Regions from separate parts of the Psychrobacillus sp. Z16_25 genome, predicted to be linked through region 1. Evidence: a T-box and tRNA genes for the amino acid it is inferred to sense, from the RefSeq annotation. Region 1 holds a T-box; the other holds one or more tRNA genes.

Region 1 (11,013 bases):
TGTTTTTATTTTTCAAAAGCAGAAAGGGAGAGCATAGCCTAAAAACTGATTTATATGATCAAGCAAATTTTCACAAGCTCCCTAAAGTAGAAGCGCCATATATAAACAATGAGGTTAATGAACAAATCGGTTCTCAAATTCCCTCCTATTTCGAGAAAAAGGAATGGAAACAAATACTGGCCAATATGCATGTTCCGTCTCTATTTATACACGGGGAAACAGACCCCCGACCGGTTAAATTCGTAAAGGAGCTGTCCTCATCTATACCAAAGAGTCCTTTTTGCCTGATTCCCCAAGCAGGACAATATCCATGCATTGATAACCCAATTTCGTTAAAAGAAAAGCTAACGGAATTTTTAGTGACTACTTGAATTCTCTAAATGAACAAGCACGCAGCTTCCAGATAAAATCGGAAGTGCGTGCCTGTTATAAATGCCTATCTATCTTCGAAATTAGCAACCAGATGATTCACTACCTCTTGCACATCTTTTTCCATTTGAATTGTAAAGAAATAATCCGCTTCCCCTTCGGTTGGAGCACAAACCTCTTCCTTCTCCATATCTGATTGCTGACGATCCAATACCTCTAAAAAGCTTTTAGCAGTCCTTAACATATCCGTATTTCTACTACTGTTCTTCACTCGTTTGTAGAGCACTTCATCCGGGAGATCAAAAAATATAAGAATCGTTGTAAAACCATTTTGCTTATAATAAGTTAACAGCTTTTCTCGACCAAGCTTATTATAATTAGAATTACAGAGGATTATATGATGGTTTGTTTCGTGTACCACATAATCTACCATTGTTTGAGTCAAAGTATACTTTATCTTATTCGGTCCTTTTTGGTGAAATAAAGTCGGGTAATAGTCTTTTAGAAACTGGGCATGATTATCTTGATCGATTACTACCGAATTTGCAAGTTCCTTTTCTAATTTATGTGCAAAGGTGGTTTTCCCGCTATGCGTTTTTCCTACTGTCATAATGACGAAGCGATTCATTCAACTGTCTCCTTCGCACGAAACAAATGATTCACTTGGAAATAATCTGCAAGGGATTTCTGTCTGCCCTCCTTATGCCACTTGTGATACTCGTTAAATAGTACAAGTGGGTCTCCTCCAGCTCTTTCTTCCACTAAATGCTTGATTGTCAAAAAGCTTCGCTTGTATTCAAACATAATGTTTGTTAGAGGCTTTTGATATGTACTAGTACCAAATTCATCTATACTGTTCATCCCATATTGTTCTTTGTAAAAGTTTAGTGCCGCTAGCTCAGTAGAAGAAAGCTCCTCAAATGCTGAATCTCCTAACAAATACCTTCTACTTAGATAATCACACATTCCTTCCTCAAACCAGATGGATTCTAAGTAATCTTCCTCGAATTCATCTACAAATAAGTCTATATGATGTACTAGCTCATGTCCTGCAATAGTTAAAATGATTTCATCACTTAGATTTTGATAATAGTTCGTCACTTTTTCGTCTTTTATATCCTTATATACTCTTAAGAAAAAGCTTCTCCAAGCGTCCAAATCTGGTGTTATATAAACAAGATCCTTATTTGTAAAGGCTGGAATTGGCAGCTCAGAGAAGAAACTTGTTGCAAGTGGCTCCGAGGTCCATACATATCCTTGCGGCTTCTCTCTTAACTCAAATTTTTCTTGCAAAAGCTGTTGAAATTCTGAAAGTCTTTCCTGAAAGCTTTCAATTCTTTTCATATACTGTATCGCATCCTCTGGCTTTTCAAACGCATAAATATGTTTCATAAAAGTCCCCCCTCCCCTTATTTTACAATAATTTCCAAAAATAATTAAGATAAGTAATCATCCGCCAATACTACTTCTACGAGGTCGCTTTCTCTTAAAAAGTTATTTAACATTTCTACATGTGCACCACCGATAATTAATAATATTCTTTCATGACTGGCTTCAATTAACTCTGTTAAATTCGTAAATATAATCAAGTTTCGCTGGTACCACCATAGCAGCCAATCCAGACCAATATATTGATCGGTATTTTTCAATCTAGCAGAATTGATGTACATTTTCTGATGCTTCTTTATCATTTCAGGATTATTTATTTCTTGGTACATCTCTAATATACTCTGATATCCAGACTTTTCCTCAAGCATAGCTTCCATTTCCCCATATATAAATAGGAACAGCTCTGGTTCATTTGTCTTAGCCCATTGATAGACCTCTCCAGCACTCTTTTTTGCCACTCCCTCTTCCATCCAATCAATACAATAAACCTCTGGATGATTACATTCTGCAGCAATTCGATAACCAATCTGATCAACTTCATTTAATCCTAATGAATAGCTGCCATTTAGGTAGTTTTTATACTCTTCATTTATCTGGTTATTTTTGCTCTTTTCCACCTCGACAGCTACCTTTGTAGGTTTAAAAGCCTTCACTTTCTCTACTACATTTTTTATTTCTTCTTGCCTGTTAGCAGATAACAGTTGATCTACCTCTGTCTGGATTACATCACCGCTCTGCCCCATATGAAACGTCCCCAATATCATCACTTTTGGCCTACTCATATAAAATCCCCCCTACTTCACCATTCTATAGAAGTTTGGATTCTCCTTCATTTTGGATATAGTCGGCAAGAGATTTCTGTCTGCCTTCCTTATGCCACTTGTGATACTCGTTAAATAGTACAAGTGGGTCTCCTCCACCTTTTTCTTCCACTAAATGCTTGATTGTCAAAAAGCTTCGTTTGTATTCAAACATAATAATTTTGTTAAAGGCTTTTGATATAAATCAGTACCAAATTTATCTATACTGCTTGCCCCATATTGCTCCTTGTAAATTAGTGCCGCTAGCTCAATAGAAGAAAGCTCCTCAAATGCAGAATCCTCAAGCAAATACTTTCTGTTCAACTGTTTGTGCAATTTTTATAAAAAACTGTATAATCAATAGTACAAGCAAAAAGGCACAAACGTTGATTTAACAACATTCGTACCTTCAATTTGTATAGTTCAATTTAAATCATATCTCAGTTTCTTTATGATTAGAGTTAAATAAAAATTTTAATATTCACTTTTTATTCTATCCCAGGTATATAGATAACGCTCTTTTCCCCGTTAATTGTGCCACTAAATACATAAATAGGTTGATAAAATCCTTTAGAATCCAGTTCATATGCTTGCTTTACTTGTTGAATTTGCATTTCCTTAATATTTTTATCATATACCTTAAACTTACCATCTAACAATTCATTATAGGCTTGTTGTTCGCTTTTTAACTTAATTTCTCTTACCCTTTTATATTCAACTATGTTATTTAATACACTTTTAATCGTTTTATCCTGATAATAAGCCACTTTCAATGTTCCATCAATTAACTGGTTATTTGTTTCAAATTGATTGATTTTCCATTCATACCGACCTACATCCATTCTTTCAAATTGTGCAGTTTCCGGAATGGTTATCCCCATTTCTTGGAGAGAAAATGCTAATGTTTGTTCATCTGTATCAGCAGGTTCCACATTAAAACTTGAAAAATCGGTAATTTCATAGGATCCATCTAAAAAGTGAAGCCATATAAAATACGAAGGTTCCCCATGATAGCGGTAATTTGCTTCATTTTGATAATCAATAATTTCTATTGAAGATGTATCTACATTGATTTTTTCAAATATTTCATAAGCCTTTTGTTGCGCTTCGTTCTTCGTTAAACTTGGTGCCTTGTAAACTGTTGCCGTAGGGTTTTCGTCATTGAAAGTTATCATCGTTGATACCCTCGCATCTCCCATATTCGCCTTAACCGCGGGAACGATAGCTAAATTCCCAAACTCTTTTTGCTCATAATATGTAAACATTCCTAGTGATAATCCAATGACAAGTAGTAATGGCGTTAAAGATAAAGCTCGTAAAGACCATCGTTTCACTATGAAAACCTTCACTAAACCAAAACCTATGAGTGCTCCTACTACATTATTAAATAAATCATCTAATTCAAAAATGCCTACACCTGTTATGTATTGTACAGCTTCAATAAATCCAGTAAATAATACCGCAGCAAGTGACGTCCAGCCTAGTGAGGAAAATCGTTTAAATAATAGTGGCAGGAAAATGCCAAAGGGCACAAACATTGCAATGTTAAAATAAATATATTGCCAATCACGTACACTAAAATCATACCAAGCTTCTCGAAACGAGCTAAACAGTGCTAAATTGACGTTACCTTCATAATTTACCCCACGATTCAGTAGAGTTAGCGCACATACTGATATGATATATAATATAAACGATACAGAAACAACTACTTGTTTACCTTTCAATCGCTTATCACCAGCAAACTTTTTCAAATAAATAAATCGATATAGTATAAAAACAATTAAACAAATAATAATTGTCGCACTTAGTGCCAACACAAAATTTCGTTGTAACATCTGAATAATTTCTTCTAATCTCACGTCAACCACTCCTATTCTGATTTAAGTAATTACTTATAATTTTAACGGAATTATATTGCAAAAAGTTCCAATAAAGAGAGTTTTTATTTCACAAAAAAATCCCCAAAGCGTTGTTAGGGAATTTTATAGTATATAACCTTGAGAACGCATATAACTAATGATATTCGTTATACAACAATCAGGCCCTATTGTTGAAGATACTTGCAAAACGGAAGATGGTGATTAGAAGAGATAATTTTTCTTTAAATAAATATGTAGAATGATTGGTTAGGCAAATCCATTCCAGATAGTTTCGCGTGGGATTTAAAAGGCAGACAAAAATTTCTACAGAAAGGACATCCTGAATAAGTGTTATTAAACGATTAGAATTTAAATGCTATGTATTTTGTGAGAAAACTTTTTTTATCCTCCTTTACTTATGTAGCAATTAGATCAATCGATAAGCGACTCTACTCTCTAAAAAGAGTACTAGTAGTTGCATTGGATTTAACGGACAATCAAAAGTTTTTATGAAATGGACATTAATGTTGAGGAATTTATGAGGTTCCCTATATTCTTTACATAGCATTTTATTGATGGAAGCGTTGGCGTCGACTCCAGTGGGATGAGTGAGACAGATAAGACATCACAACGGCACGCGTTAGCGTTCGGTGATGGCTTATCTTCTGGAGGGAAAACTAAGAACGTCACATCGTGTGCCAACGTTTTCCTGACCAACATCCTGTTGGCCTCCACTCCAAGCGTACGCCTAAAGCGGACATCAACAACTAGGAGGAACTCCTTATAATGAGGTCCACTAATATCTTATTAAGCATACAGCAGTCCACTTAAAAAACTATCACTTCATTATCCGACAGCAGCCAGAATATCAAAAACATATACATAAGCAAGAGCATCAAAAAGCCAACCCGAAAATTCGTATGCTTCGTCTTATGATGAAAAACTCGCATACCCAAGTAAGCACCGATTCCCCCACCAAAAATAGCAAACGTCCATAACGTTCTCTCCGGAATTCGCTGCCCACTTTTCCTTGCCTGAGCCTTATCATACCCCATCAAGCAAAACGCTGAAATGGACATCAACAAAATAAAAATAAGAACCACATTTATCATCAAAATTCCCCCATAAAAATGCAATACTACATCAACAAACTCTCATTCCTATTAAAAAAAGCTGATAGAATTCCTCTATCAGCTTTTCGTAAGTACTACTTATTTATTGATTGCTTTTTTAGCTGCATCTGCTAATTGAGCGAATGCTGCTGCATCAGTTACTGCTAAGTCTGCAAGCATTTTACGGTTAACGTCGATGTTAGCAAGCTTTAAACCGTGCATTAAACGGCTATAAGAAAGACCGTTCATACGTGCTGCTGCATTAATACGAGTGATCCATAATTTACGGAAATCACGTTTCTTTTGACGACGGTCACGGTATGCATACATTAAAGATTTCATAACCTGTTGGTTTGCTACTTTATATAATGTATGTTTAGAACCGTAATAACCTTTAGCTAATTTTAATACCTTTTTACGACGCTGGCGCGTCACTGTTCCGCCTTTTACGCGTGGCATATTCATTACCTCCTGCTTATTCTATCGAATGTGTAAGTTTCTCTTATTATTTCATGTAAGTAAGTAAAGTTTTGATACGTTTGTAATCGCCTGAAGTTACCATTTTTGCTTTACGTAAATGACGTTTAGCTTTAGTAGATTTGTTAGCGAATAAGTGGCTTCCGTAAGCGCGGTCACGTTTTAATTTACCAGTACCTGTTTTTTTGAAACGCTTCGCAGCTCCACGGTGAGTTTTCATTTTCGGCATGTCGAATTCCTCCTAAACAATTGTACTCTATTACTGTTTTTCGTTCTTTGGCGCTAGCACCAAGAACATGCTGCGGCCATCCATTTTCGGTTTTGCTTCGATAGTGGATACTTCCGCACAAGCTTCAGCGAATCTATCTAATACACGTTGACCAATCTCTTTATGAGTAATCGCACGTCCTTTAAAGCGAATAGATGCTTTCACTTTGTCTCCTTTTTCAAGGAACTTGATCGCGTTTTTTAATTTCGTTTGGAAATCGTGCTCATCTATTGTTGGGCTCAAACGAACCTCTTTTATAACGATGACTTTTTGATTTTTACGAACTTCGCGGTCTTTCTTTTGCTGCTCAAATTTGAATTTACCATAGTCCATGATACGAGCGACCGGCGGCTTGGCTTGAGGAGCCACAAGGACAAGATCCAAATTTACACGACCTGCAATTTCAAGTGCTTCATTACGAGTTTTTAAACCTAATTGTTCTCCATTTTGGTCAATAACGCGTAGTTCGCGTGCTCGAATGCCATCGTTTACATACATGTCTTTGCTAATAACAATCCACCTCCAGATAGTGTCGCGAATACATGGTTTGGGCATACATTCCGTAGAAACGAATTAGTTACGCCGTTTTCGATCCATTAAAAAAGCGAACAGACATAAATGTCTGCCCGCCGATATGAGAACATGCAACGCATGTTACAGTCGATCGTGTGCTTACCAGTCAACAAATGTGTCAAACAGGTGAGAAGCGGGCAGCCTCTTCTTATACCACAAACTTGTATTCAATAACCTTATTAACTATATCATCTACTAGGTAACATGTCAACTGTTATGTGAAACTTCTTCTTTTATTCGAGCTAAGAACTCATCAAAAGGAATGCTTTCTGATTTTTGTTCTCCGTATTTACGTACATTTACTGTCCCTGCTTCTAACTCTTTATCTCCCAAAACAAGCATGTATGGGATTTTTTGCATTTGTGCCTCACGAATTTTATAGCCAAGCTTTTCTTCTCTATCATCCATTTCTACACGTAAGCCTGCAGCAACTAATTTTTCTTCTACATCTTTTGCATATTCGAAGTGTACTTCGTTAGAAACTGGGATAACTTCCACTTGAACAGGAGCTAACCATGTTGGGAAAGCACCTTTATATTCTTCAATTAAGAAAGCAACAAAGCGTTCCATTGTAGACACTACGCCACGGTGGATAACAACAGGGCGATGCTGCTTACCGTCTTCTCCAACATACGTTAAGTCAAAGCGCTCTGGTAATAGGAAATCAAGTTGAACTGTGGATAGCGTTTCCTCTTTACCAATAGCTGTCTTCACTTGGACATCAAGCTTTGGACCGTAGAAAGCAGCTTCTCCATCTGCTTCAAAGTAGTCAAAGCCTAGTTCATCCATTGCTTCCTTCAGCATGCTTTGTGCTTTTTCCCACATGTCATCGTCATCAAAATATTTCTCTTTATCCTCTGGATCTCTATAAGAAAGACGGAAGGAGTAGTCTTCTAACTTAAAGTCTTTGTAGACAGAAACAATAAGCTCTACTACCTTTTTAAATTCCTCTTTGATTTGATCAGGACGCACAAAAATATGAGCATCGTTCAATGTCATTCCACGTACGCGTTGCAATCCCGAAACAGCTCCAGACATTTCGTAGCGGTGCATTGTTCCAAGCTCTGCAATACGTAATGGAAGGTTACGATAAGAATGCATTCCGTTTTTAAAAACCATCATGTGGTGTGGACAGTTCATCGGACGAAGTACAAGTGTCTCATTATCCATCTCCATTGGTGGGAACATGGAATCTTGGTAGTGCTCCCAGTGACCAGATGTTTCGTAAAGCTCCTTGGACCCTAGTACTGGTGTATACACGTGCTTGTAACCAAGCTTTAGCTCCTTATCCACGATGTAGCGCTCAATTACACGACGAATCGTAGCTCCATTTGGAAGCCATAAAGGAAGACCTTGACCAACCTTTTGAGAATTCATGAAAAGATCTAGCTCTTTCCCGATTTTACGGTGATCACGTTCTTTTGCTTCCTCTAAGAGACGAAGATGCTCTTGAAGGTCTTCTTTTTTGAAGAAAGCAGTCCCGTAGATACGTTGAAGCATTTTATTGTCACTATTTCCGCGCCAGTATGCACCTGCAATGCTCAATAGTTTGAATTCCCTTAATTTCCCTGTAGAAGGAACATGGACTCCGCGGCAAAGATCAAAGAAATCACCTTGCTCGTAGATAGAAACCTGCTCATCCTCCGGAATTGCTTCTAATAGCTCCAGCTTATATTCATCGTCAATTTCCTTGAAGCGATTATAAGCCTCTTGACGAGATACGTCATGACGGACAATCTCGATATTTTCATTAATAATCTTTTTCATTTCTTTTTCAATTAAAACTAAGTCGTCCGCTGTAATCGGCTCTGGAGAATCCACGTCATAGTAGAAGCCCCCTTCAATTACCGGTCCAACACCAAGCTTTACATCCTTGAAAAGGCGTTTTACTGCCTGTGCAAGTAAATGCGCAGTGCTATGACGAAGGATTTCTAATGCTTCCTCTGATTCCGGAGTAATAATTGCAATTTCCCCGTCCTCTGTAATTGGTGTCTTTAAATCAATAAGACGTCCACTTAGTTTACCTGCTAATGCCTTTTTACGAAGACCTGGACTAATAGATTGTGCTACATCTTCAGTAGAAGTTCCCGCAGGGAATTCCTTCACAGCCCCATCAGGGAATGTTAATTTAATCATTTCTGCCATTTGTGACACTCCTTCGTTTAATAATAACATGGTACCTAAAGGTTTTTTATACAACAAAAAACCTCCTCCCTATAAAAGGGACGAGGTACGATTCGTGGTTCCACCCTTCTTCAGTCTATTAGAAATAGACGAAGCTCTACATCGGCTAACGGGCCGGTGACCGGTAAGCTGCTACAGCTATTCACAGCTACTGCTCCGAGGTGGTAAATCGATTGCCGGTACTTAAGAAGCTTACAGCCAAGGCTTCTCTCTCTAAAAAGTCGTACAAACTGATTATTGTCCTCATCAAGGCATTTAGTTATCCTTATATGAACTTGATTATACGTTAGGAAAAGTTTGTTTGCAAGTTGTTATTTAAACAATTTTCTCCTTGATTTTACGTATTACGCCAGTTTTTGCCCTGTAGCATAATTGGCACTGTCAAGGTACGTATACGCTCCATAATACGCCCTGCCTTTACTACTTCCTTTTCCCCTCTCTGTGTAACTGAAAGGTGATGCTCTAACTCATTGTAATTAAAATTAGAGGTAATAAAAGTAGGTAAACGCTCAGACATTCGATAATGTAAAATGGTACCTAATATCTCATCACGTGTCCAGCTTGTCATTGCCTCTGCACCAATATCGTCAAGCATGAGTACTGGAGCCTTTTTCACAAAGTCGATTTTTTGAGACAACGTATGGTCCTGAATAGCCTGCTTCATTTCTCTTAAGAACTCTGGCACATAGATAACAACGGAATGGATATGTCTTGCTGCCAATTCGTTTGCCAATGCTCCTAGCAAATACGACTTCCCTACACCAAACTCCCCATATATATAGAGCCCTTTGGATGGCAGTTCATTTGTCTGCTCCCATTCATTTAAGAAATCCTTTGCAGCACGAACAGCAACAACCCTGCTTCCATCCTCCAGATCTATATTAGATAGGCTGGCTTCCATAACTTCTTTCGGCATATGCATGCTATCAATCATAGAAGTTACCTTACGTCTCTCATCCTCCACTACCCCACGACGACAGCGAATATACTCTGTATCGATCAAGTTACGGTCAATATAAAGCTTCGGCTCATAGCCCTTCATGAGGTTAATACATTCACCCAAGGAAGGACAGTCCTCGCATTGGTGTGACTGAGATTTAAATTCATAAAGCTTGTTTAAACTCTTTCTTACCATTTCTTTCGTAATCACTTCTGCATTCTGTTCCATAAATTTTTGAACTTCCGCATCTTCTAATACCTCTTGCTGTAGTTCACTTAATTTTGAAGATATTTCCGGGGAAATGACTCTCTTTAATGTTTCGTTTACTCGTTCCATTTCTTTTCACCTACCTCTTTATTCCGAGTTCTTCCATCAGTTTTTGGCGCTCTGCATCAATGTCTTGAATACCGTTCGTTACATTTCCTGATTGTTTCAACTTACCATCTTTTTTATAGAACCAGTCTGGTACCTTTTCTTCTCTGGTAGGCTTTTTCGTATAAGTTTTTGCGCTGGAGCCCTCTGTCTTCCATTTTAGGTATTGCTCATGCTCTTTTCTTGCAAGCTCCATTGCTTCCTTTGCTGTTTTGACACCCTTACGATTCCAATGGGAAGCTATTTTTTCTGCATAGTTTTTTGTAAGCTTCATATCAGTTCGCAACAAAACATATTGCAGCAATACGTTAACCACACCAATTGGCATTTTGAAATACGTCACAAAATGATTAGCCAGTTGAACATCCGCTAAAATCGGCTCTTTCCCGTTCGCAATATCTCTTAGTACGTCAACCGGAGGAGTGTTTTCTAAATAATAGAGAAGCTCTTCCTCTTTGGACATGGACCTAATTGGTGCAGGAGTAGATACTTTTGGCTCTATCTTTTCTATGACAGGGGCTGTTTTAGAGACTGTCAGCTTGTAATATTCTGCACAGGCTTTCGTCAATCTGGCTTCCGTCAAGCGAAGCTCCTCGTCCAACGCTAGAATAACTACCTTCTGCATTTCAATTGGACTTAAATTATAGAGGTAAGCAAGCTTGGCGAT
Region 2 (11,013 bases), on a different contig from region 1:
ATATGAAGAAGTAGTTGCCCATTTGGAACCATCTATACGGTATGTTCAACTACATCACCTGAACCAATTTTTAATCAAAATGGAACACTGTTCTGGATCTAGCTTAAATTTGGATGGACAGGTGTAATGTGAAAAGGGTTACCTAAAAATAGTAGTTCACTCTTAGTACATACAAGTCATTACTGTGCGACATACTTTTTACTGGTGTAATAAATACTTTAATTTAAGACATACTAACAGCGAGCGTTGAATGTATATCTGACTATTTTTGATTCTATATATGAGGTGATTTAATGAGAAAAGTTGTTTTAGTTGGTTGCGGTGCGGTTGGTACTGCTTATGCATATAGTCTAGTTAACCAAGGGGTTGTTACTGAACTTGTACTAATCGATGCTAATAAAGAAAAAGCAGAGGGTGAAGCAATGGACCTTGTGCATGGTATGGCAGTGGCAACAACGAACATGAAAGTTAGTGTTGGTACCTATGAGGATTGCAAGGATGCACAACTAATTGTTATTACGGCCGGAGCCAACCAGAAGCCTGGTGAAACGAGATTACAACTCGTAGAACGCAACACTCGAATTATGCAATCTATTGTTCAGGAGATTAAAAAAAGCGGCTTCGATGGAATTCTTCTCATTGCTTCCAACCCAGTTGATGTGATGAGTTATGTAGCATACAAGGAAAGCGGCCTGCCTGCGAACAAGGTCATTGGTTCAGGAACTACCTTGGATACAGCTCGTTTCAAGGTACTTTTAGGAGAGTACTTTGAAGTAGATCCAAGGAATGTTCATGCAGTTATCATCGGTGAGCATGGTGATAGTGAACTAGCTGTATTCAGTCAAGCTAATATTGGGGTAGAATCGCTGGAAGATTTCTTGGAAAGACGAAATAATCCAAATGATAAAGAAAAACTCAACTCGATCTTTAACGCAGTTCGTAGGGCTGCTTATGAGATTATTAATCGTAAAGGTGTTACGAATTTCGGAATAGGAATGTGCTTAACAAGAATCACGAAGGCAATTCTCAATAACGAGCATTCTATTCTTCCAGTTTCTTGTTTATTGAACGGCGAATATGGCCAAGAAGATATCTATATGAGTGTCCCAGCCGTTGTAACATACGAGGGTGTGAAAGAAATTCCTACCTTAAAGTTGAATGAAGAAGAGACTAAGCTATTCAATCAATCAGCAGAAATTCTACGTAAAACGAGAGTAAACTAAAACTCCTTTTACAAGAAAATAACCATGGTATAGTTACCGTGGTTATTTTCTCTTATATTCTTTTTTAAAAAAAGCTGTATAAAATAACGGTACAAAAACATACTAATGAAAGAAATTGATACTTGAAAAAGTTTGTTACATTACCTATAATTATATCTAGACGTTCCGAAGTAGCTCAGTGGTAGAGCAACCGGCTGTTAACCGGTTGGTCGTAGGTTCGAGTCCTACCTTCGGAGCCATTTTTATGTTAATTTGCTTCCATAGCTCAGTTAGGTAGAGTGCTTCCATGGTAAGGAAGAGGTCACCGGTTCGAGCCCGGTTGGAAGCTTAATTGAAAAACAAAAAGCGATTCTCCAAAGATAATGGAGAGTCGCTTTTTTCTGTCTGTCTAGAATTTACCATGCTGTCCAAACAGAGAGTAATTGATAAGTATTAAACAATAGGTAGTAATGCTAGTTCATAAATGAAAAAGCGACTTTGTGATTGGCTCTGTTAAGACAATCACAAAGTCGCTTTTAAATGGACGTTATGGCATTCCAAATTCGCCGCGGACAGTTCTGCTCATATCAATCACCTTTGTCATTTGGTTATATAGCGTATTAATCCGTTCGTCCTGATCAACTTTCTCCAATACCTGAATCTGATGTCTCTTGTTATGATAGCGGTTAATTTCCATCATCAGTATTTCTTTTTCAAGCAGTTCTACAGCAGATACCATTCCGGCACAACCGTATTCAGGCTGAATGGATGTAGCGACATATGTTTCACTTTCGATAGCGCCATACTCTTTATAGATGCGTTCGGCCTCTCGATTAATCTGTAAAAATTGTTCTTTATTTTCTTCAGTTACTGGATAAAGATAAATTTCTAAATACATGAGCGCCCTCCTTACTTAGGATGAAAACTTATAAGAGTACAGCGGTCTTGCTAGCCTTATTTTTTCTTTTCGTTCTATCTGCAGCTTTGCGTCCTCGGTATCGTAACCACTATGATAGTGCATTAAAATCATTTTTTTCGTTAAGGATGAGTCAAGCGCTTTTATTTCCTGTAAGCTAGGGTGGGAAAGGATGGGAAGATCCCACATATGACAGTCGTGAAAGATGGTATGAACATTTAGAGAATGAAGCAAAGCCTCGTTGACTATGGAATCACCACTGTAATAGAAATACGGCTCTGCTAATATTCCGTAACTGATCATCTGGGGAATATGATCTGTGCGGATAATACGAAATGATTGGCAAGCTATATAGAATTCTTCCTCTGGCCGAACGAGCGTTACATGAAAATAATCCTCCAATTTTTTCGGACCGTTAGTAGATAGCCCAAGTCCCTCCTTCAATGTATTCCATAAGCCTTCAACCAAATCCTCTGCAAGATAGAGATTTATTTTTCCTTTCCCAAGGATTGTCTTATAATGTGCTAGCTGCTGTAGACCGTTTATATGATCTTCATGGAGATGGGTGATGAATAAATGCTCTACAATATTTAAGTCAAATCCTAATTTCTGAAGCGACTGTCGATTAGTCGCTGGGAAGTCTATAAATAGGCGAGTATCGTTCCATTCAATAAATGCGCTATTATGTCCGCTTCTATCTGGTAGAAAGTCTCCGGTTCCAAGGAAGGTTAATTGCATAAAGGTACACCCTTTCTGTCATAATTATGCTTTAGTTTAAGTATCTACCAATGGTAACAGAAAGAAAAGTACTACCTGGATAACTCGCTAAAAACTCTTGCCAAACAACCTATAAAAAAGTAGAATGATTACATAGTTCTTTTTAGAAAACAGATATCTTTTTTTAAAAAAGTGCTTGTTTCGAAAAGGTGCTTATGATAATATATTTATTGTCCGGTTTTTCAATAAAACCTACATGGAGGATTAGCTCAGCTGGGAGAGCATCTGCCTTACAAGCAGAGGGTCGGCGGTTCGAGCCCGTCATCCTCCACCATTTTAATTTATTTAATATAGCCTGGAGGGGTAGCGAAGTGGCTAAACGCGGCGGACTGTAAATCCGCTCCTTAGGGTTCGGCGGTTCGAATCCGTCCCCCTCCACCAGTTTTTTGGGGTATAGCCAAGCGGTAAGGCAACGGATTTTGATTCCGTCATGCCCTGGTTCGAATCCAGGTACCCCAGCCATTTTACACATCACCCTGATATGGGGCCTTAGCTCAGCTGGGAGAGCGCCTGCCTTGCACGCAGGAGGTCAGCGGTTCGATCCCGCTAGGCTCCATCCTAAAAAATCCTTTCCACCTTTCAGGCGGGAAGGATTTTTTCTTATTGTTCAGCTTCAGCGCTTTGCACCTCGAGGTCAAATGGGTGCCGACTGCCTCCTCGCAGTCCTTCATTTGCTTGTCGAGGCATGCCTTGTGCTTTCTTAATAGGACGATAAGTATTTCTTTTGTATGTATTTTGTTCTCTTTGAAATTTGCTTTCAGGAAAGTATGCTAGAAATAGCAATTCACGACTCACAGCTATTATTTATCTTCCACTATAAAAAAAGAGGTGTACGGATGCTAAATTATCAAAATGTTACACTACGTCCTTTAAAAGAAACTGATTTTGTGAAATTATGGAGGCTGTTTGAGCCGGAAATATTTGAATTTATGCTACATAAAGTAGAAACACAGAATCAGTTGAATAAGTGGCTTCAGGCTGGTATTGACCAGATGCGTGAGAGGAAGGCTCTTACTTTTGCTGTAGAGCATACCGATACTAAAGAGATAATGGGAACTACACGGATTTATGGTATCGATTATACAAATAAGTCTTGTGAAATCGGCTCAACCTTTTACGGAAAAAGGTTTCAGCGAACGAATGTGAATACGGCATGCAAATATCTTTTATTAACATATTGTTTTGAAGATTTGCAGCTGATACGTGTTCAACTTAAAACAGATGAACAAAACCTCTCCTCCCAACAGGCGATTGAGCGAATAGGGGCAAAAAGAGAGGGCGTTCTTCGGAATGAAAGAATTCGTTCAAATGGAGTGGTAAGGAATACCGTTATTTATTCTTTCATTGATGAAGAGTGGGAAAAAACGAAAACCCATCTTTTTCAACTGTTGCATAAATATACGTGAGTTTGCGCTGTTGAGCCATATGAAATTTGGAATTACAATAGATGTATGAATTGAAAGGGGCTTAAAAACATGAATCATTTAAACCTATCCATTATTGGAGTTCCAATGGACTTAGGTCAAAATAGACGTGGAGTAGATATGGGTCCTAGTGCCATTCGTTACGCAGGAGTAGTTGAGAGACTAGAAGCACTTGGCCATCATGTGAACGATTTAGGGGATATTCCTATCGGTAAAAATAATCCAGAAAAGACGCCTCATGAAAAGCTTAGAAACTTACAAGATGTTATAGAGGGTAATACAGCGCTTGCTAATAAAGTACATGAGGTAGTAGCAAAAGGTGATTTCCCATTAGTGCTAGGTGGAGATCATAGTATTGCTATTGGAACGCTTGCTGGGTTATCTGATCGTTATGAAAATATGGGGGTTATTTGGTATGATGCCCATGCAGATATGAACACAGAGGAAACGACGCCTTCAGGTAATATTCATGGAATGCCACTTGCGGTCAGCATGGGGTTAGGACATGAGGCGCTAGTAAATATCCGTGCATATGCTCCAAAAATAAAACCGGAAAATCTAGTGATTATTGGTGCAAGGTCCGTTGATCCAGGCGAAAAAGCGCTTATTAAAGAAAAGGGTATTAAAGTATTTTCGATGCATGAAATTGACAAGCTAGGAATGACAGAAGTGATGAATCAAACAATCGCACATTTTCTAGCTCGTAAAGTAGATGGGGTTCACCTATCACTTGATTTAGATGGCATCGATCCGTTGTACACTCCTGGAGTAGGAACACCGGTGCCGGGTGGAATAAGCTATAGAGAGAGTCACTTGGCAATGGAAATGCTTTATTCCTCTGGTTTAATTACTTCCGCTGAATTTGTTGAGGTAAACCCTATACTTGATGAAAGAAATAAGACTGCTGATGTAGCGGTAGCACTAATGGGTTCTCTATTTGGTGAAAGTTTAATATAAAAATGAGTCAAAAAGTAGACAGATTTGTCTGCTTTTTCTTTTTTTATTTAAACACAAAGAGCTATTTCTTTGATAAAATTAAATTTAGATGAAAAAAATGAAACCTGCTGACACCTCGTACGTATAGGTAAGACAGCCGCATGGAGCGGAGGGAAATCTCAATGGATGCGTTAGTTAACAAAAGAATAAAGCAAGTGTTAAAAGGTGACAAGGATGCTTTTGCGGAAATCGTGGACCTTTACCAGCATAGGTTATATCAGGTTTGCTATCGTATGCTTGGGAATCGTCATGAGGCTGAGGACATTGCTCAGGAAGCGTTCGTACGTGCATTTATCAATATTCATACGTTTGATCAAAAAAGAAAATTTTCCACATGGCTATATAGAATTGCAACGAACTTATGTATAGATCGTATAAGAAAGAAAAAGCCAGATTATTATTTAGACGCGGAAGTAAAGGGTACAGAAGGATTAGACATGTATTCTCAAATAGCTGCCTCTGAGGAGCTTCCAGAAGAAGAATTGATGAAGCTAGAGCTGCAAGATAGAATACAGTATGAAATTAGCAGACTACCAGATAAGTATCGTTCAGCCATTGTCTTAAAGTATATGGAAGAGCTATCTTTACAAGAGATAAGTGAGATATTGGATCTGCCGCTGGGAACTGTAAAAACGAGAATTCATCGAGGTCGTGAAGCACTTCGTAAGCAATTGAGCAAACAAGCCAATCTATTGTAGGAGGAATCATCATGAATGCGTGTCCAGAACGAATTGTTCACTATATGCACGAATACTTAGATGGCGAAATAAGTCGTGAACATGAGCTGGAGCTCAAGGCGCACCTACAGACATGCAAAGAGTGCCAGGCTCATATGCATGAGCTCAGTGATGTAGTTGCTTTTGTGAAGGGCGCGGCTCATGTGGAGGCGCCAAATAGTTTCACTATGTCTGTTATGGCGAGACTTCCAAAGGAAAAATCGCATACCGGTGTAAGTAGATGGTTTCGCCATCATCCTGTTTTGACTGCTGCTGCAGTATTTCTTGTATTAATGAGCAGCATGCTATTCTCATCATATCAAGATGACCAGCAATTCTCTTTCACAAAGCAAGAAAACGTGATAGTAGAAGGAGAAACGGTTATCATCCCTGAAGGACAAGTCGTAAAGGGAGACTTAGTTGTAAAGAATGGGAATGTACGAATAGATGGGGAGCTAGATGGTAATTTGACTGTTATTAATGGAACAAAGTACATGGCTTCTACAGCAAATATTACCGGTACTTCTGAAGAAATAAATGAGGTCTTTGATTGGCTATGGTTTCATATAAAGAATAGTGTGAAAGAAGTAGGCTCGTTTTTCAAGAAAGATGAATAAGGGCAAGCTGGAAGAGTGCAGATAGATATTTTAATGTCTGCACTTTTTTTGCGTTCTTCGAAAGAGAATTAAAACACGCTTATATGTTATAATGAGAACATATGGATTCGTGAGGAAAAGTGGGGGATGCCACATGTCGTTTATGGAGCAATTTACCGATTTTATGCCAGTAAACGTAATTGTAAATATTTTAGATGTTTTATTGGTTTGGTTCGTTATATATAAAATTATCACCCTTATTAAAGGGACAAAAGCTGTTCAATTATTAAATGGTATATTTATTATTGTTGTAACAAAAATAATGACTGACTTTTTAGGATTAGATACCCTTGGCTGGATATTAAGTCAAGTTATTAACTGGGGTTTTTTAGCAATTATCATTATTTTTCAACCGGAAATTAGAAGGGCACTAGAACAGATTGGGAGAGGGAAGCTATTCTCTCGCGGCTCCCAACATGAACAAGAGGAGCAGGAGCGTTTAATCGATGCAATGACGAAATCTGTGAGCTATATGGCGAAGCGTCGAATTGGAGCGCTGATCTCTATTGAAAGAGAAACTGGGCTAACAGAGTATATAGAAACAGGGATACCTTTAAATGCGAATCTTACTTCTGAGCTGTTGATCAATATCTTTATCCCTAATACCCCGTTACATGATGGAGCTGTCATTGTACAGAAGAACAAAATAACCTCTGCAGCATGTTATTTGCCTCTATCAGAAAGTCCGTTCATTTCTAAAGAACTTGGCACACGTCATAGAGCGGCTATAGGGCTCAGTGAAGTAACAGATGCTGTTACCATTGTAGTATCAGAAGAAACTGGTGCAGTTAGCATAACCTCAAATGGTGATTTGCATCGGAATCTTTCCATGGATGAGTTTAAGGTGCATTTAAGTCGACTTTGGTTCGGAGCAACGGAGGAACAGGTGACATCCTCCAAGTGGTTGAGGAGGGGTAAGCAAAATGGATAAAATGTTAAGTAATCCATGGATTCTAAGAATTATTGCCCTTGCCTTAGCAATTCTGCTATTTGTCTCTGTTAAATCGGAATTTGATACTTCCGATCAAAATACAAGCGGTACCGACGTAGAGGTCTTAAGAGATGTTCCCTTAGAAGTATACTACGATGATGAAAATTCAGTCGTAACAGGAACGCCTGAAACTGTAACAGTTAACATAGAAGGACCTGCTCAGCAGGTTAAATCTACAAAGGTGATGAAGGATTACAAAGTCTTTGTAGATTTAAGAGAATTAACCTATGGAGAGCACCGAGTAGCTATTTCAACTGAATCCTTTTCTGATAAGCTTAAAGTTAAAGTAGAGCCTGCTTATATAGATGTCGTAATAGATGAACGTATATCAGAAGAATTTGTAGTTGAATTAGACATGAATGAGAGCCTCCTAGCAGATAATTACGTGATTGCTGATACGTCAGTAGAGCCAAGAGTAGTTACAATTACGGGTGCAAAAGGCGTTATAGATAGCATCGGTTATGTAAAAGCGACCATTACTGGTTCGAATGGAATAAATAAATCCTTTGAACAACAGGCCAGCGTTCGAGTACTAGATTTGGACTTAAACAAACTAGATGTCATGGTCGAACCTCGAACAGTGCTAGTAAAGGTCGGAGTAGAGGAGTATAGTAAGGAAGTTCCGATTGCTTTAGGTAGAGAAGGCTCGCCTAAAGAAGGAGTGACTATCCGTTCACTGACTACGGAAACGGAGAAAATTAGGCTTTATGGACCGAAATCCGTTCTAGATAAAATTAAACAGTTAAATGTGGATGTTGATATTAGCAAGATAGAGGAATCGGGCAATTTTGACTTGAAACTCTTAGTACCAGAAGGTGTCACAAAGCTATCCACGGAAAAAATAAAAATTAGGGCTGAAGTGACGGTAGTTGAACCAGAGGAACAAGGAAACGAGGAACAAGGAAATAAAGAAGAGGATGTATCTTCCTCCATCACCGAAAAATCATTTGAAAATGTGCAAATTGTGGTGAATGGGCTTGCTGAAAATTTAAGAAGTAGCTTTCATTTTCCTGAAAATGGGGTAATCACAGTAGTGGCGAAAGGGCCACAGGAAGCTTTGGATAAAGTACAAGCTAACAACATTTCCATATACGTTGATGCTAAGAACTCCGAACTTGGAGAAACAGTACTGCCTATTCAAATTGATGCCCCATCTAATATAGAGTGGGAAACATCTGAATCCGAAGCAACACTAATGATAACAGAAGCTTAAAACGTAGGATAACAGGTTATTAAGGAGAGTTGATCAAATGGGAAAATATTTTGGGACTGACGGCGTACGAGGTGTAGCAAACTCAGAATTAACACCAGAGTTAGCATATAAACTAGGTCGCTTTGGAGGATATATTTTAACAAGAGAGGCAAAGGACCGAGCAAAGGTAGTAATAGGCCGAGATACTCGAATTTCGGGTCATATGTTAGAAGGCGCGTTAGTAGCTGGTCTCTTATCAGTAGGAGTAGAAGTAATGCGTCTTGGTGTAATTAGTACGCCTGGAGTAGCCTATTTAACTCGAGTAATGAGTGCTGATGCAGGAGTCATGATCTCAGCTTCTCATAATCCAGTCGCAGACAATGGAATCAAATTCTTTGGATCAGATGGGTTTAAGCTATCAGATGCACAGGAAGAGGAAATTGAGCGTCTAATAGATGCGGAGCAGGATGAGTTGCCTCGTCCGACAGGAGGAGCTATTGGTACAGTTTCTGATTACTTCGAAGGTGGTCAGAAGTATATCCAATATCTAAAACAAACTATAGATGAGGACTTTGTAGGGATTCACGTTGCGCTTGACTGTGCAAACGGTGCTACCTCTTCGTTAGGAACACATGTATTTGCTGACTTGGATGCCGATTTGTCTACAATGGGTGTATCTCCAAACGGATTAAACATTAACGAAGGAGTGGGATCCACACATCCAGAGGGTCTTGCAAAGTTCGTGCTGGAAAAAGGAGCAGACGTTGGTCTAGCCTTTGACGGTGATGGAGATCGATTAATTGCAGTGGACGAAAAAGGGAACATCGTAGATGGAGATCAAATCATGTATATCCTGGCCAAATATCTTCACGCAAATGGTCGTCTTAATAACAATACAGTTGTCTCTACAGTAATGAGTAATATGGGCTTCTATAAAGCGTTGGAAGAAAACGGAATGAATAGTGTGAAAACTGCCGTTGGAGACCGTTATGTTGTAGAGGAAATGAAATTGAATGGATACAATCTTGGTGGAGAACAATCTGGTCATATTATCTTCTTAGATTACAATACAACTGGCGATGGTCTACTAACAGGCGTACAGCTAGTGAATATCATGAAGGTTACTGGAAAGAAATTATCAGAGCTTGCTGGTGAAATGAAAGTTTTCCCTCAAAAGCTAGTGAATGTACGTGTGACGGATAAGCATGCGGTAACAGAGAATGAAAAGGTAGCTGCTGTCATTCAAGAAGTAGAAAAAGAAATGGCTGGCAATGGCCGTGTATTAGTTCGTCCTTCCGGTACAGAGCCACTAGTTCGTGTCATGGTAGAGGCTTCGACAGAAGAAAGCTGTGAAAGCTATGTCAATCGAATTGCAGAAGTGGTAAAAGCTGAAATGGGCTTAGAAGAATAAATACTAGAGTGTAATAAAATGGGGTGTCCCATAAGTTTTCTACTTATGGAACACCCCTTTTGTTTTTTCCTATGAATTCATTACCATGTTTTTCCGAAAAAGAAGTACAATTCTAACATAGCTCTTTGAATCTCTTTCGAATGTTTAATCCCTTTTAAATGTGGAATTATAAAAGAGAACAAACAATAAGGAGTGAGAAGATGGCTAAAGTAGCAACATTAATCACAGATATGTTTGAGGATGTAGAATATACAGAACCTGCTAAAGCGTTAACGGATGCAGGACATGAGGTATTTACAATTGAAAAGGAAGCTGGCAAGGTCGTGACTGGGAAAAATGATGAAGCAAAGGTAACCATCGATTATAATATTGACGACGTAAATCCAGCTGACTTTGACGCATTATTCCTACCTGGAGGCTTTTCTCCAGATATTTTACGCGCAGATGATCGTTTTGTTCAGTTTTCAAAAGCATTTATGGATGCAAAGAAGCCAGTATTTGCAATTTGTCATGGTCCACAGCTACTAATTACCGCTAAAGCATTGGAAGGAAGAGATGCTACTGGTTACACATCAATACGTGTAGACTTAGAAAATGCAGGGGTTAAATTCCATGATGAAGAAGTGTTTGTATGTCAAAACCAATTGGTAACAAGTCGTACACCAGATGATATACCAGCATTTAATCGTGAAATTGTAAAACTATTGGCTTAAAAATGATATGGAGCAGGTG

The links. A T-box is a leader RNA that pairs with one kind of tRNA and senses whether it is charged. The one in region 1 lies ahead of thrS (threonine--tRNA ligase), so its partner is inferred to be a tRNA-Thr.
Region 2: it has a tRNA-Thr gene. The T-box ahead of thrS (threonine--tRNA ligase) is inferred to sense a tRNA for this amino acid. The anticodon was not compared.

Annotation. Positions count from the first base shown of each region.
Region 1 is NZ_JBXEOV010000009.1:89,632-100,644, forward strand. Features, by position in the region: gene AC1VU3_RS11085 (ATP-binding protein) at 437-997, opposite strand; gene AC1VU3_RS11090 (hypothetical protein) at 994-1,761, opposite strand; gene AC1VU3_RS11095 (DUF5694 domain-containing protein) at 1,806-2,540, opposite strand; gene AC1VU3_RS11100 (hypothetical protein) at 2,706-2,882, opposite strand; gene AC1VU3_RS11105 (VanZ family protein) at 3,047-4,420, opposite strand; gene AC1VU3_RS11110 (DUF1294 domain-containing protein) at 5,248-5,532, opposite strand; gene rplT (50S ribosomal protein L20) at 5,632-5,991, opposite strand; gene rpmI (50S ribosomal protein L35) at 6,038-6,238, opposite strand; gene infC (translation initiation factor IF-3) at 6,269-6,832, opposite strand; gene thrS (threonine--tRNA ligase) at 7,058-8,995, opposite strand; T-box leader at 9,069-9,293, opposite strand; gene dnaI (primosomal protein DnaI) at 9,372-10,310, opposite strand; gene AC1VU3_RS11140 (replication initiation and membrane attachment family protein) at 10,321-11,013, opposite strand, start outside.
Region 2 is NZ_JBXEOV010000023.1:26,531-37,543, reverse strand. Features, by position in the region: gene AC1VU3_RS16140 (L-lactate dehydrogenase) at 294-1,223, shown strand; tRNA gene AC1VU3_RS16135 (tRNA-Asn) at 1,388-1,462, shown strand; tRNA gene AC1VU3_RS16130 (tRNA-Thr) at 1,478-1,551, shown strand; gene AC1VU3_RS16125 (DUF1428 family protein) at 1,750-2,100, opposite strand; gene AC1VU3_RS16120 (MBL fold metallo-hydrolase) at 2,116-2,856, opposite strand; tRNA gene AC1VU3_RS16115 (tRNA-Val) at 3,094-3,169, shown strand; tRNA gene AC1VU3_RS16110 (tRNA-Tyr) at 3,193-3,276, shown strand; tRNA gene AC1VU3_RS16105 (tRNA-Gln) at 3,283-3,357, shown strand; tRNA gene AC1VU3_RS16100 (tRNA-Ala) at 3,379-3,451, shown strand; gene AC1VU3_RS16095 (GNAT family N-acetyltransferase) at 3,732-4,301, shown strand; gene rocF (arginase) at 4,371-5,276, shown strand; gene sigW (RNA polymerase sigma factor SigW) at 5,438-6,013, shown strand; gene AC1VU3_RS16080 (zf-HC2 domain-containing protein) at 6,025-6,648, shown strand; gene cdaA (diadenylate cyclase CdaA) at 6,782-7,618, shown strand; gene AC1VU3_RS16070 (CdaR family protein) at 7,611-8,891, shown strand; gene glmM (phosphoglucosamine mutase) at 8,929-10,281, shown strand; gene AC1VU3_RS16060 (type 1 glutamine amidotransferase domain-containing protein) at 10,482-10,994, shown strand.